DNA from 3 places in the Streptomyces sp. NPDC091377 genome. Region 1 is predicted to be linked to each of the others. Evidence: riboswitches for the same ligand, from Rfam matches in the RefSeq annotation. Region 1 holds a riboswitch; each other region holds the start of a gene.
What was found. A riboswitch is a leader RNA that binds a small molecule or an ion and turns the genes downstream of it on or off. The one in region 1 is predicted to bind cyclic di-AMP.

Region 1 (4,651 bases):
GATGCTGCGGCCCACTCCCCCGGGCGCCCGCCCGACGCCGATGACGGCGACCGACCCGGGCCCCAGCAGCCGCCGTACCGAGCGGGCCTCGGCGCGCTGCTCCCGCGCGCGTTGCACCGCGAGGGAGCGGTCGGTGGGTTCGAGATCGAACTCCAGGCGTACGACGCCGTCCTCGAAGCTGCGCTTCTGGGTGTACCCGGCGTCCGTGAACACCTTGATCATCTTGGTGTTGGCGGGCAGCACCTCGGCGGTGAACCGGCGGATGCCGCGCTCGCGCGCGACGGCGGCGATGTGTTCGAGGAGCGCGGAGGCGACCCCCCGGCCCTGGTGCGCGTCCTGCACCAGGAAGGCGACCTCGGCCTCGTCGGCGGGGGCGGAGGCGGGCATCCCGTCGGCGCCGACACGGTCGTAGCGGACGGTGGCGATGAACTCGCCGCCGACGGTGGCCGCGAGCCCCACCCGGTCCACGAAGTCGTGGTGGGTGAAGCGGTGGACGTCCTTGGCGGAGAGCCTCGGGTAAGGCGCGAAGAAGCGGTAGTACTTCGACTCGTCCGAGACCTGCTCGTAGAAGCTGACCAGGCGGTCGGCGTCATCGACGGTGATGGGCCTGACGCGCGCGGTGCCGCCGTCGCGCAGCACGACGTCCGCCTCCCAGTGGGCGGGGTACTCGTGCCGGTCCTGCCGGTCCGCCGACGTCTGCATGGGCCCCAGAGTACGGCTCGCCTACGACAACGGCGCGAGGCCGTCCGGGGGGACGGCGGCGGGCCTGTGGGGTTCGTGGGCGGGGGGTGGTGTCGGTGCCGATGCCGGGGGGCAGGGCCAGGGAGCGATGGGGCCGAGCGGGCCGTGGTCCGGGGGGTCGCCGGGGCCCCCGGACGTACGCTCCTGGCACGCCCCACGATATGGAACACTGGTCTAGACAACCCGAGCACACTGAAGGGCAGCATCGCATGGCTGAGCGCCGCGTCAACGTCGGCTGGGCCGAGGGTCTCCACGCCCGCCCCGCCTCCATCTTCGTCCGGGCCGCCACGGCTTCCGGGGTTCCCGTGACGATCGCCAAGGCCGACGGCGACCCCGTCAACGCGGCCTCCATGCTGGCCGTGCTCGGCCTGGGCGCCAAGGGTGGCGAGGAGGTCGTCCTGGCCTCCGCCGCCGAGGGCGCCGACGCGGCCCTCGACCGCCTGGCCAAGCTGGTCTCGGAAGGGCTTGAGGAGCTTCCCGAGACCGTCTGAAACGGTCCGCACGTCCGCCCCCGCGCACGACGGGCGGCGGCAGCGGACGCCGAAGCCGCGTCGCCCCAGCCGGCGACGCGGCTTTGTTGTGTATTCACCCGGCACGCGTCGGCCGGGTTTCCCGCCCCTACCGATCCACGGCTCGCGTCATAAAGTCCGCGCCGCGCATAAGCAAGGTCACGGCACGCCGGAAAAGGGCAACCGAAATAGCCGCCCTCGAATTCCCTCTTCTTTGTATACGGCGCTTTTGTTAAAGCCGCTGGCCCGTCATGTTTACGGGAGGTTGCGAAGTCCTCACACGGTCCTGGCTGCCGCCGGGGAAGCGGAGGCGGTGGGCGGACGTGGTGCGCTCGGCGTGCAGCGCGGTGAGGGCCCGCGCGCGTTCGGCGTCCCCGCGCGTGACGGCGTCCACGATGGCGCCGTGCTCGGCCCAGGACTCGTGGGGCGCGGCCGGCACCTCCACGGCGTACATCCAGGCGATCTTGTGCCGGAGCTGGGTGAGCATCGCGACCAGGGAGGGGCTGCCGGACGACTGGGCCAGGGTCTCGTGGAACCAGCTCCCCAGGGAGCGCAGATCGTCACTGCTGCCCCTGCGGGTCCGTTCCTGGCCGAGCCGGACCAAGCCGCGCAGCACCTTCAGATGGGCCTCCGTACGCCGCTGTGCGGCCCGCGCGGCGGCGAGGGGCTCCAGGAGCGCCCGCATCTCCAGCAGGTCGGCGGCCTCCTGCTCGGTGGGTTCCGCCACGCACGCGCCCGCGTGGCGCCGGGTGACGACGAAGCCCTCGGCCTCCAGGGTGCGCAGGGCCTCACGGACGGGGACGCGGGAGACGCCGTAGCGGCGGGCGAGGACTTCCTCGGTGAGCCGGGCGCCGCGTTCGTAGACACCGGCGATGATGTCGTCCCGGATCGCCGTGCACACCGAGTGCGCCGGAATACGCATGACCGACCTCCGCCTTAATCACCGCGAAAACTCCCACGATCGACGTGTGGACAGTGACTCTATTGCAATGAGCCGGAATTTCCGATGGCGGGCCGGATTCCGGGGATATTTTTTGGACAGGGCGGCTGTCCGAAACGGCAAAAGCCCCGGCTCGGGGAGCCGGGGCTTTTGTCACACCGTGCAGGCGCGCGAAGAGGTGGAACGTCAGAACGCCACGCCGTCAGAGGGCCGAGGCCGTCAGAGGGAGACGCCGCGCGCGCGGAGGTAGGACAGCGGGTCGATGTCGGAGCCGTACTCGGAGGTGCTGCGGGCCTCGAAGTGCAGGTGCGCCCCGGTGACGTTGCCGGTGTCACCGGCCAGGCCGATCTGCTGGCCCGGCTCGACGACCTGCCCGGCCGACACGCTGATCGAGGAGAGGTGCGCGTACTGGGTGTACGTGCCGTCATTCATCTTGATCACGACTTGATTGCCGTACGCGTTGCCCCAGCCGGCCTCGACCACGGTGCCGGAGCCGACGGACTGGATGACGGTGCCCACGGAGGCGTGGAAGTCGATGCCGGTGTGGCTGCCGGAGGACCACAGGCCGCTGTTGGCCTGGTAGCTGGTCGACACGTACGAGCCGCCGACCGGGGAGACGAAACGGTTCAGGCGCTCGCGCTCGGCCTCGCGGGCGGCGCGCTCCTCGGCCTCGCGCTCCCTCTCGGCCTGCTCCACGGCCCGCTTCTTGGCCTCGGCCTGGGCCTTCTTGCGGGCCTCGGCCTCGGCTTTCACCCGGGCGGCTTCCATCTGGGCCGACGCCTGGGCGTCGATCTGCTCGGCGACCGAGTCGTCGATGCTGATGACGGGCGACAGACCGGGCTGCTGGGCGGGCTGTCCCGCGGCCAGTGCCGGGGCGGCGAAGGTGCCGACGACCCCGGTGGTGGTGAGGGCCGCGACCCCGGCCGCGCGGGCGGTGGTGCTCTGCAGACGGGTGGGTCGCCGGTGCTTCCCGGTGGCGCGAGTGAACGCCATGAAGTGGCTGGTCCTTTCCTTCCCTCTCGCCTACCGGGTTAGCTGACGGGTTCGGAGCAGGAAGGTCTCCTACGGACCCCCTCGCTCACGCGCGGGCGTCCGATTCACCCCAGGGACTGCGATGGGTCCCCGGCTCCCCTTTGGCTCGCGCCTCAGGGACTCGGCGATGGCTGTCCGGTGCCGCGGATGCGGCGCGCTGCATGACGAACAGCCGGGATGACGCTAAGGCGGCGATCATTCGAACCCCAAACAGATCCGCGTTTTTGTTGCGTACGCCACAGTGCAGACAGGCAACCTCTCCCCCAATTCGGACACCTCGCGGGCCGCTTCGGGCCCGGTTCGCGTTCGACTCGGGTTCGACTCGCGCCCGACTCATGCTCGTCCCGGGCTCGTTCCCGGGCTCGTTCCCGGGCTCCTCTCAGGCACGTGCCAGGTTCCTCTCGGGCTCCTCTCGGGCTCGTCTCTGGACGCCTCAGAACGCCTCTGGGCGCCTCAGGACGCTTCGGAGTACGACGCGAGGGCCCCGGGTGGCGTCTCCCGCCACCCGGGGCCCTCGCACGCGCGTACGGCATGTCGGCCGCCGTCCGAGCGACCGCCCTGCCGGGCGGCCCGCCCGGTCGCCTACTCGGCGGCCACGACGGTGACTTGACCGATCCCGAGAGCCTCGACGGGCTCCTTGATCTGAGCGGCGTCACCCACGAGGATCGTCACCAGACGGTCCACGGGGAAGGCGTTGACCACGGCCGCCGTGGCCTCCACCGTGCCGGTGGCCGCGAGCTGCTGATAGAGCGTCGCCTGGAAGTCGTCGGGCAGGTGCTGCTCGACCTGGTCCGCCAGCGTGCCCGCGACCGCCGCTGCGGTCTCGTACTTGAGCGGCGCCACACCCACCAGGTTCTGCACGGCGACGTCCCGCTCGGCGTCGGTCAGGCCCTCCGCCGCGAGCGTGCGCAGCACCGTCCACAGGTCGTCCAGGGCCGGTCCGGTGTTCGGCGTGTCGACCGAGCCGCTGATGGCGAGCATGGAGACGCCCGTGCCGTCGGGAGCGGACCGCAGGACCTGCCCGAACGCCCGGATCCCGTACGTGTAGCCCTTCTCCTCGCGCAGGACCCGGTCCAGGCGCGAGGTGAGCGTGCCGCCCAGGCAGTACGTGCCGAGCACTTGGGCGGGCCAGACACGGTCGTGCCGGTCGGATCCGACGCGGCCGATGAGCAGCTGGGTCTGCACGGCCCCGGGCCGGTCCACGATGACGATCCGGCCGGTGTCGTCGGCGCCGACCGACGGCACCGGGCGCGGCGCGGCAGAGGAGCCCGTCCAGGCGCCCAGCGTGTCCCCGAGCAGCGTGTCGAGGTCGACACCGGTCAGATCGCCGACGACCACGACGGTGCCGGTCGCGGGACGCACATGCTTCTCGTAGAAGGCGCGTACGGCGGCGGAGTCGATGCCGGAAACCGTGTCCTCGGTGCCCTGG
Region 2 (4,651 bases), on a different contig from region 1:
GGACCCGCGCCACCCCTCCCCTCAGCCCTGTCCTGCCCTGCTCTGTCCCACCTGCCCTGCCTGTCCCACCTTGTCCTGTCCTACCTGTCCCGCCTGTCCCGCCTTGTCCTGCCCTGCCTGTCCCGCCACCAGGAGGCGCCCGCCATGAACCGACCGATCATGCCGCCCGTGCCGCTCCCACCGTCCTTCCGTCATGTCCTGCCCGAGTTCACCGAGCGCACGAGCGACGGCCGGCGGACCCTGGACCCGTACGGGAAGCTGCTGGAGGAGCGGATCGTCTTCCTCGGCACCCCCGTGGACGACATCGCGGCGAACGACGTGATGGCCCAGTTCATGCATCTGGAGCACCAGGACCCGGACCGCGACATCTCGCTGTACATCAACTCCCCCGGCGGCTCCTTCACCGCCATGTCGGCGATCTACGACACGATCCGCTTCGTCACCTGCGACGTGGAGACGGTCTGCCTGGGCCAGGCCGGCTCCATGGCGGCGGTGCTGCTGGCGGCGGGCACGCCCGGCAAGCGCATGGCCCTGCCCGGCGCCCGTATGGTGATCCGTCAGCCGTCGCTGCCGGAGCCGATCGAGGGGCGGACGAGCGATCTCGTCATCCAGGCGGCGGAGTTGGAGCGGGTGCGCGTACGGCTGGAGCAGATCCTCGTACGGCATACGGGGCGTACGCCCGAGCAGATCGGCGCGGACATCGAGCGGGACAAGACGCTCACCGCGCGGGAGGCGCTGGAGTACGGTCTGGTCGACCGGATCATCAGCAGCCGCAAGGGCGCGCCGACGACGCCGGACGCGAGGTGAGGGGCGGATGCTGCCACCGGAGCACCCGCCGCTGCCCGCGCTGACCCGCGCCGAGGGCGAGCTGATCGACCGTTACCTGGACGCGGTCGATCTGCTGGGCCGGATCAATCCCGCGCGGCACACCGACACCTACGGCGCGCTGCGGGCCGCGCAGGCGCTCGTGGCGCGGACGATCGAGTTGCGCGACGCGCTCGCGCTGATGCACCACCGGGGCGAGAGCGAGATGCAGCCCGCCACGCTCGCGCGGGCGCTGCGCGTCCTGGACGGCGAGCGCCGCGCGGCGCGGGTGACCCTGCCTCCGCGCTCCGACAGTTGACGTGACGGCGGCCGACGTACACCCGGAACCGGTCGGTACGGGCTCACCCCGGTACGCCGGGGCGCGCGTTCAAACGGACCGAACGGTGTACCTCCTATTGGCGTATGAGCAGGTCGTTCCTGAGCACCGGCGCGGTTGCGCAATGCACCCTTGACGGCGCGGAACGCGGGGCTCCGTTGCAGGTCCGGGGCGTGCGCGCACTCTGACACGCGCTCGGATCTCAGGATGTCCACCCGAACGGACGAGTGGTGACTAACAACACAAATACTCGGTTCCGTTGGGATTTTCGGACACACGTAGGTGAAGATCCCTGACTGACGACAAGACCCCGCCACCGCGGCGGGGCGGTCCGGGCGGACGCCGAATCCTGCCGCCGCCCGGATGCCCGGTCGACAGGAGTGGATCGGCAGGAGTGGAGGACCCAGGCAAGACGGGTCGTCGGAGCGCTTTTCCCGGCTCCGAGCGGTCCTTGGGGTGAAGCCGCCTTCGGGCGGCCGGGCCACTTCGCCAGCCCGAATCCGACAGGTCATCCTTCACAGGCGGCTGACGAAGGGTTGCGCATGACCGCGCTCAATCGTGTCCCGTCTCTCATGGTCCGGGCCGGCACGGCCTCGGCCCTGACCCTCGCCGCCGTGGGCGGCACCGTGGTGGCACCCGGACTCGCCACCGAGGCGGCGGCAGCCGCGCCGGCGTCGAAGGCGCTCAAGGTGGCCGCCTCGAAGAAGGGTGCTCCCTACAGGTACGGGGCCACCGGACCCAACCGGTTCGACTGCTCGGGGCTGACGCAGTACTCGTTCAAGAAGGCGGGCAAGAAGCTGCCGCGCACGGCCGCCCAGCAGTACAACAAGACCAAGCACATCTCGGCCAAGAGCCGTAAGGCCGGTGACCTGGTCTTCTTCCACTCGGGCTCCAGCATCTACCACGTGGGCATCTACGCCGGTAAGGGGAAGATCTGGCACTCACCGAAGACCGGAGACGTGGTGCGACTGCAGAAGATCTGGACCAGGAGTGTCTGGTACGGGCGCGTGAAGTGACTCCCGGAGGGGCCGTGAGAGCGTCCTGACGCGCTGTCACGGCCTCGGACGGGCTGGGGGCGGGTCGTCGGCGGACGACCCGCCCTGCGCGCTTGCAGGGCCGTCCTGGCCCGTTCGCGCCCCGTTCGCGCCCCGTCCGCATGTCGGCCGGTACGTCGGCTCCCGTATGCCAGGCCCGTACGTCGGGCCGCGCGGCGGCCGTACGTGCGCGCCGCTCGGCGTGGCCATCGGGGAGCGCGGGGCCATCGGGGAGCGCGGGGCCGCGCTACGGTTTCTTGCGGCCCGCCGTCGTCACCGGGCGGGCCGGGATCGACCAGGGCAGTTCGATGGCGACCGTCTTGCCGCCCTCGCGGGTGGGATGCACCCTGAGCCTGCCGCCGTGCTCCGCCGCGAGCCAGCGGATGATCACCAGGCCGCGGCCGTTGTCCTGCTGGACCGCCGCGGGAAGCCGCTTCGGGAATCGTGGATGACTGTCCGTCACCCCGACCCGCACCCGGTCGTCATGGTCCACCATCAGATCCACCGTGAAGGTGGGTGACTGACCGAATGTGTGCTGTACGGCGTTGGTGGCCAGTTCCGAGACGATCAGACGGATGGTGTCCGCCAGGTCCGAGTCTGCCGGCAGACCCCATTCGACCAGGGTGTCGACCACATGACCGCGGGCCGCCGACACCGAGGCGGGATCGCTCGGCAGAGTGATGGACGCTTCCAGAGGATCTGCCATGACGACGCCGTCCCTTTCCCCCGGAACCGCAGTCCGACACGGAGGCGGATGGTTCGAGTACGGTCCCGGACTGGTGCTACGTCGTCAGCCTGCCATCAGCACGCCGGTCTCGGTGGCGATCCACCAAGATATGCATATATCTGTCGCTCGAAGCGGTGAACTCTGCGACGGCAGACCGTATTCGGACGACCCGGAAGGAGTAGGGAGCAACCCATGCAGCACGGTCCCGCGGTGCGCCGCCGGAAACTGGGCGCGGAACTGCGCGCCCTGCGCACCCGCGCGGGGCTCACCAGCGGTGAGGCCGCCGCTCTGGTCGGCTGGCACCAGTCCAAGGTCAGCCGGATCGAGACCGGCGCCAGCGGGGTGAAACCGGCCGATGTGCGGTTACTGCTGGACGCGTACCGGGTGAACGATCCCGACCTGCGCGAACTGCTGCTGGTGCTGGCCGGTTCGGAGGAAAGCGGGCGGCACCACTGGTGGCACGCCTACCGCGGTGTCCTGCCGCCGACGTACCGGGATTTCATCAGTCTGGAGTCACAGGCGACCGCGATGCGGACGCTGGAGACCACCGTGGTGCCGGGGCTGCTCCAGACGCCGGAGTACGCCCGCGCGGTGACCCGGGCGGCGGTGGAGGGGCTGGACGAGGAGCGGCTGGACGCGCTGGTGGAGGTACGGCTGGCCAGGCAGGATGTGCTACGGGCCGAGCCGCCGCTGGAGTTGCACGCGGTGCTGGACGAGGCCGTGCTGCACCGGGAGGTGGGTGGGCCCGAGGTGATGGCCCGTCAACGGGAGCGGCTCGCGGAGGCCGCGCGGCTGCCCCAAGTGCGCCTCCAAGTACTGCCCTTCTCCGCCGGGGCGCACATCGGCGTCACCGGTCCTTTCGTTATTTTCTCATTTTCGAGCACCTCCGATCTGGACGTGGTTGTTCTAGACCACTTGACGAGTAGCCTCTATCTCGAAGGGAGAGAAGACCTCGGTGCCTACAGCGAGGGCTTCAGCACCCTTCAGTTCCACGCCCTTTCCCCAGAGGATTCGTTGGACTACATCGCCGGAATGAATGACGGCGTATAGGGAGGCACCATGACAGCACTGCCTCGACATGTATCTGCGAGTGACCGACTGCACGGTGTGCGATGGCTGCGCAGCAGTTACAGCACAGGCGCGAACAACTGCGTCGAGACGGCCCGGCCGGGCCGGGGCCCCTGGGCCGGTCTGCTCGCCGTGCGCGACTCCAAGAACCCGGCGGGACCCGCGCTGCTCTTCTCCCCCGAGAGCTGGGCGGGCTTCACGACCGCGTTCCGCTGAGTCGGGTCGCTCCCGGAGGACACCACCGAGGCACCCATCCCGGAGCCCGTTCCCGATCCGTCCCGGTCATCGCGGGTCCCGGCCGACCGGCCGGGCGCGTGCTCGGCGTCTCTCGACCGTGTCACCGACTCATGGTCGCGTCCCGCCGATGACCTGGACCGCATGGTCGACCTGTTCCCCGGAGAGGTCCGCGCGGGCCGTCAGCCGCAGCCGCGAGACACCGTCGGGCACGGACGGCGGGCGGAAACAGCCCACCGCCAGCCCGGCGGCACGGCACTCGGCCGCCCACCGCACGGCCCCCTCCGGGGACGGCGCCCGCACCGACACCACCGCCGCGTCCGGCCGGACCGACGCCATCCCCCCGGCCGTCAGCCGGGAGTGCAGTTCGGCGGCCACCGCCCGTGCCCGCGCGGCCCGCTCCGGTTCGCGGCGCAGCAGGCGCAGGGCCGCCAGCGCGGCACCCAC
Region 3 (4,651 bases), on a different contig from region 1:
GAGGGCGTGGAGCCCGACCTGGTGTGTGTGGCGAAGGCGCTGTCGGGCGGCTATGTGCCGGTCGGCGCCACCCTCGGCAAGGACTGGATCTTCAAGAAGGTCTACTCGTCCATCGACCGGGTCCTGGTCCACTCGGCCAGCTTCGGCGGCAACGCCCAGGCCATGGCGGCGGGCCTCGCGGTCCTGTCGGTGATGGAGAACGAGCAGATCGTGGCCAACGCCCGCGCCACCGGCGACCTGCTCAGATCCCGGCTGGCCGCGCTGGTGGACACGTACGAACTGCTCGCCGACGTACGCGGGCGCGGACTGATGATCGGCATCGAGTTCGGGAGGCCGAGGTCGCTGACGCTGCGCGGGCGCTGGACCATGCTCCAGACGGCCCGCAAGGGACTGTTCGCGCAGATGGTCGTCGTGCCGCTGCTCCAGCGCCACCGGATCCTCACCCAGGTCTCCGGCGACCGTCTGGAGGTGATCAAACTGATCCCGCCGCTGATCGTCGGGGAGAAGGAGGTCGACCGGTTCGTGGCGGCCTTCACAGAGGTCATGGACGACGCGCACCATGGAGGCGGACTCATCTGGGAATTCGGCCGGACGCTCGTCAAGCAGGCGGTGGCCAACCGGTGACGCTCCGCGCCTCCACCCGATCCACCTCATTCTTGTCTCAGAGGCAAGGGATTTGCCTCTGAGGTAAAGAGTGCGGCTCAATGGAGGCATGAGCACCGCACGCGACGTCGAGCCGGGCCCCGGCCCCGAGGCGCCGGACCCCGGGTCCGCCGCGCCGACCGAGCCGCTCCCCGCCGTCGCCCCCCGGCTCCGCGCCCTGCGCCGCAGGTCCGCGCTGACCCTGGAGGCGGCGGCCCGGGCCGCCGGGCTGTCACCCGCCCACCTCTCCCGGCTGGAGACCGGTGGGCGCCAGCCCTCGCTCCCGATGCTGCTCGCACTCGCCCGCATCTACGGTACGACCGTCTCCGAACTGCTCGGCGAGTCGGTCCCCGACCGGGACGCGGTCGTGCGCGGCGGCCGGCAGGACCCGACCGAGGCCGGTGGCTGGACCTACTGGCAGGCCGGCGCACCCGGCCGCGGTATGCAGGCACTGCGCGTGCGGGTCCCGTACGGCTCCCAGGGCGACCTCGTCCGGGTGCACCCCGGTGAGGAGTGGCTCCATGTCCTCACCGGGCGGCTGTGGCTGCGCCTCGGCGACACCGCCCACCGGCTCGGCCCCGGGGACAGCGCGCACTTCGACTCGCTGACCCCGCACCGGATCGCCGCCCGCGACCCGGAGGGCGTCGAGCTGCTGTTCGTCCACACCCTCTTGCAGAGCCCCACGGCCGCGCTGTGCCTCGGCCCGATCACGGGAGAAACGCGATGAGTGAGATCAAGGCCACCAAGCCCAAGGAGAAGCGGCACCTCGGGATCTGGATCCGGCTGTTCATCTATGTCGCCGTCGGACATGTCTTCGCCGCGTTCCTGTACCTGCTCTTCGAGGTCGGCGCGAAGTAGCCGACGGGAGCCCTGAGGCCCCGGGTGCCCTGAGGCCCTGGGTGCCCTGCGGCCCCGGGGCGTCGCCCGGTCATGGGGCCGCTCAGTCGAGGAGTCGCTCCCGCAGCCGTTCCCGCAGCTCGGGTGTGACCCGCAGGCCGCGTTCCAGATAGGCGTCGACCCCGCCCCAGGTCCCCTCGATGGTCTCGAACGCGGCCTCCAGGTACGCGGCGCGCGCGTCGAAGAGCGGGCTGAGCAGTTCCATCACCTCGGGGGAGTAGGCCGAGGCGGAGCTGCCGCTGCGGTGCACCTTGTAGCGCCGGTGGAGGGCGTTGGACTCCAGGTAGTCGCCGAGGATCGCCTCGCGCTCCACCCCGACGGCCAGCAGCGTCACCGCGATCGACAGCCCCGCGCGGTCCTTGCCGGCCGCGCAGTGCATCAGCGCCGGGACGCTGTCCTCGGCGAGCGCGCGCAGCACACGCGCGTGCTCCGCGTTGCGCTCCTTGACGATCAGGCGGTACGAGTCGATCATCCGGTTCTCCGCCTGCCCGCCGGCGAGCAGCCCGCGGAGCTGGTCCAGATCGCCGTCGCGGACCATCTTCCAGAACTCGGCGCCGTCCGCCGGGTCGCTCAGCGGCAGATTCACATTGCGCACCCCGGGCAGCTCGACGTCCTGGCCCTCCAGGAGCTGGTCCGCCGCGTTGCGGAAGTCGAAGATCGTGTGCAGCCCGAGGGAGGAGAGGAACGCGGTGTCCTCGGCGGTCGCGTGGGCGAGATGCCCGCTGCGGAACAGCACCCCGTGGCGTACCCGGCGGCCGTCCTCGGTGGGCAGTCCGCCCACGTCACGGAAGTTGCGCACTCCGGCCAGCTCGGGTTCGGTCGACGGGATCTGCTGCGTCACGGGGGCTCCTCCCAGTCGGCTCACCGGCCCGGCTGTGTCGCCGTCCGGCAGGGGGCTCCGACGATACGACATGGCCTCGCGAACCGGCCGCACGAACCGGAGGAACCCCGGCAGGGGAAGCCTGTGTGTTCCCTGTGCACCTCAATACCCCTCTTCCTCCCCTATGCATTGTCTGGGACTTCTGTCCGAATTGATGGCTTTAATAACAACTCGCTCTGGAGTAAAGGGCGGTGGAGCGGGCCCACGTGAGCAGCGTCATACCCGTGACCGTGCGTCGCACGTCATGTCCACGTAATCGAGGTGCGCCTCAAGGGCCTTTGAGGAAAACGACCCGTGCCATCTCGACGCAGGGTGACCGGTGAGCGGTGCCGTGGATCAAGAAGGTGGCCTTCGGGTGGAACCTCCTGCTTGTTCCTTCGCGTCTTGGTCGCTTACGTTCGCCACCGAATCCGGACGGAACGCCGAATCCTGCCGCCGTCCGGAACGCACATCAACCCACCCGTGACCGGCAGGAGCGGGGGACCCACAGGACTCACCGCCTGTCCCGGTCTCCGGAACAGGCTAGGGGTCAAGCCGCGTCTGCGCACGTGGCCGGGCATCTCCAGCCCGCACCCGACAGCTCACCTCGCAGGCGCCGGAGAGGAAACCCCTATGCCCGCGAAGGGTAAGCACCGCCGTACCAAGTCCCTGAGCCTCACCCGCTCCATCGCGGTCGCCGGAACCGGTGGCGCCGCACTCGCCCTCCCGCTCATGGGCGCGACCGGGGCGTACGCCGCACCGGGCCAGTCCGTCGTGGCGGCACCGCAGTCGGTCTCCCAGCAGAGCGCCTCGCCGTCCGTCTCCCCGTCCGCCGGGCAGTCCGCCTCGCAGACGTCCGAGAAGCAGTCCACCACCCGGACCTACTCCGTGAAGGTGGGCGACTACCTGGCGAAGATCGCCGACGAGCAGGACGTCAGCGGTGGCTGGCAGCGGATCTACGAGGACAACCGCGAGGCCGTGGGCGCCGACCCGTCGCTCATCCACCCCGGCCTGAAGCTCACCCTCGGCGGCAAGGCGTCCGGCGCCGCCGCGAGCGAGACGAAGCCGTCGGCCGCCCCGGAGTCCGCCGAGGCGCCCGCGTCCTCCGGCTCCACACGCTCCGAGGAGTCCACGAAGTCCACGGAGTCCACGGGGACCTCGCAGTCCTCCGAGGCCACCGACACGCAGGCGTCGGCCCCGTCGCAGTCCGCCGAGACCCCGTCCACCGACACGGCCGCCGCGGGCGACTACAGCCTCCCGGTGTCGGGCTCCGTGGGCACCGCGTACCGGATGTCCGGCAGCATGTGGTCCAGCGGCTACCACACCGGTGTGGACTTCTCCGTCCCGACCGGCACCTCCCTCAAGGCCGTCGGCGCCGGCACGGTCGTCTCCGCCGGCGCGGGCGGCGCCTACGGCAACCAGGTCGTCCTCAAGCTCGCCGACGGCCACTACGCCCAGTACGCCCACCTGTCCTCGCTCTCCGTCTCGCAGGGCCAGACCGTGACCGCAGGACAGCAGGTCGGCCTCTCGGGCGCGACCGGCAATGTGACCGGCCCGCACCTGCACTTCGAGATCCGGACCACGCCGGACTACGGCTCGGACGTCGACCCCGTCGCCTACCTGCGCTCGCTCGGCCTCTCCATCTGACCCGAGGCACCCGCCGCGCATCATCCCGAAGGCCGGACCCCCGATCCCCGGGTCCGGCCTTCGGCAGGTCCGCAGCCTCGCGGGCCACCACCGCCCGGGGGCCGTCAGGGACCCTCGTGGTTATTCCCGAAGTGACCCCTGTGGATCCGTGGCTCATCTCACCGCCCGTCAACCCCGTATTACGGTCGCGTAGGTCACATTCGAAGAGGAATCATGGCTCGATGTGGCAGACGATTCGAAGAACGACAGCAGATCAGTGATCGGGTCGTACGTGGCGCTGGGGGACAGCTTCAGTGAGGGTGTCGGTGACCCCGGCCCCGACGGGGCGTTCGTCGGCTGGGCCGACAGGTTCGCGGTGCTGCTCGCGGACCGGCGACCGGAAGACGACTTCAACTACAACAACCTCGCGGTGCGAGGCAGGCTGCTGGACCAGATCGTGGCGGAACAGGTGCCGAGGGCGCGGGAACTCGCCCCCGACCTGATCTCCTTCTGTGCCGGCGGCAATGACATCCTCCGGCCGGGCAGCGACCCGGACGACGTGGCCGAGCGCTTCGAGCGCGCGGTCGCGGTGCTGACCGAGGCGGCCGGAACCGTGCTGGTGACCAC

Region 2: it holds a riboswitch for cyclic di-AMP, as region 1 does, so the genes downstream of both, ACIQNG_RS04630 (C40 family peptidase) here and ACIQNG_RS34540 (M23 family metallopeptidase) in region 1, are expected to answer to the same signal.
Region 3: it holds a riboswitch for cyclic di-AMP, as region 1 does, so the genes downstream of both, ACIQNG_RS07715 (LysM peptidoglycan-binding domain-containing M23 family metallopeptidase) here and ACIQNG_RS34540 (M23 family metallopeptidase) in region 1, are expected to answer to the same signal.

The regions. Positions count from the first base shown of each region.
Region 1 is NZ_JBIVUE010000024.1:58,706-63,356, forward strand. Features, by position in the region: gene ACIQNG_RS34525 (GNAT family N-acetyltransferase) at 1-702, opposite strand, end outside; gene ACIQNG_RS34530 (HPr family phosphocarrier protein) at 951-1,232, shown strand; gene ACIQNG_RS34535 (GntR family transcriptional regulator) at 1,483-2,172, opposite strand; gene ACIQNG_RS34540 (M23 family metallopeptidase) at 2,410-3,183, opposite strand; cyclic di-AMP (ydaO/yuaA leader) riboswitch at 3,196-3,359, opposite strand; gene ACIQNG_RS34545 (M16 family metallopeptidase) at 3,805-4,651, opposite strand, start outside.
Region 2 is NZ_JBIVUE010000002.1:94,729-99,379, reverse strand. Features, by position in the region: gene ACIQNG_RS04640 (ATP-dependent Clp protease proteolytic subunit) at 145-807, shown strand; gene ACIQNG_RS04635 (hypothetical protein) at 815-1,123, shown strand; cyclic di-AMP (ydaO/yuaA leader) riboswitch at 1,472-1,680, shown strand; gene ACIQNG_RS04630 (C40 family peptidase) at 1,684-2,157, shown strand; gene ACIQNG_RS04625 (ATP-binding protein) at 2,423-2,881, opposite strand; gene ACIQNG_RS04620 (helix-turn-helix domain-containing protein) at 3,095-3,952, shown strand; gene ACIQNG_RS04615 (DUF397 domain-containing protein) at 3,962-4,186, shown strand; gene ACIQNG_RS04610 (8-amino-7-oxononanoate synthase) at 4,316-4,651, opposite strand, start outside.
Region 3 is NZ_JBIVUE010000003.1:3,418-8,068, forward strand. Features, by position in the region: gene ACIQNG_RS07695 (aspartate aminotransferase family protein) at 1-624, shown strand, start outside; gene ACIQNG_RS07700 (helix-turn-helix domain-containing protein) at 713-1,369, shown strand; gene ACIQNG_RS07705 (DUF6126 family protein) at 1,366-1,500, shown strand; gene ACIQNG_RS07710 (tyrosine-protein phosphatase) at 1,583-2,380, opposite strand; cyclic di-AMP (ydaO/yuaA leader) riboswitch at 2,830-3,027, shown strand; gene ACIQNG_RS07715 (LysM peptidoglycan-binding domain-containing M23 family metallopeptidase) at 3,032-4,045, shown strand; gene ACIQNG_RS07720 (SGNH/GDSL hydrolase family protein) at 4,302-4,651, shown strand, end outside.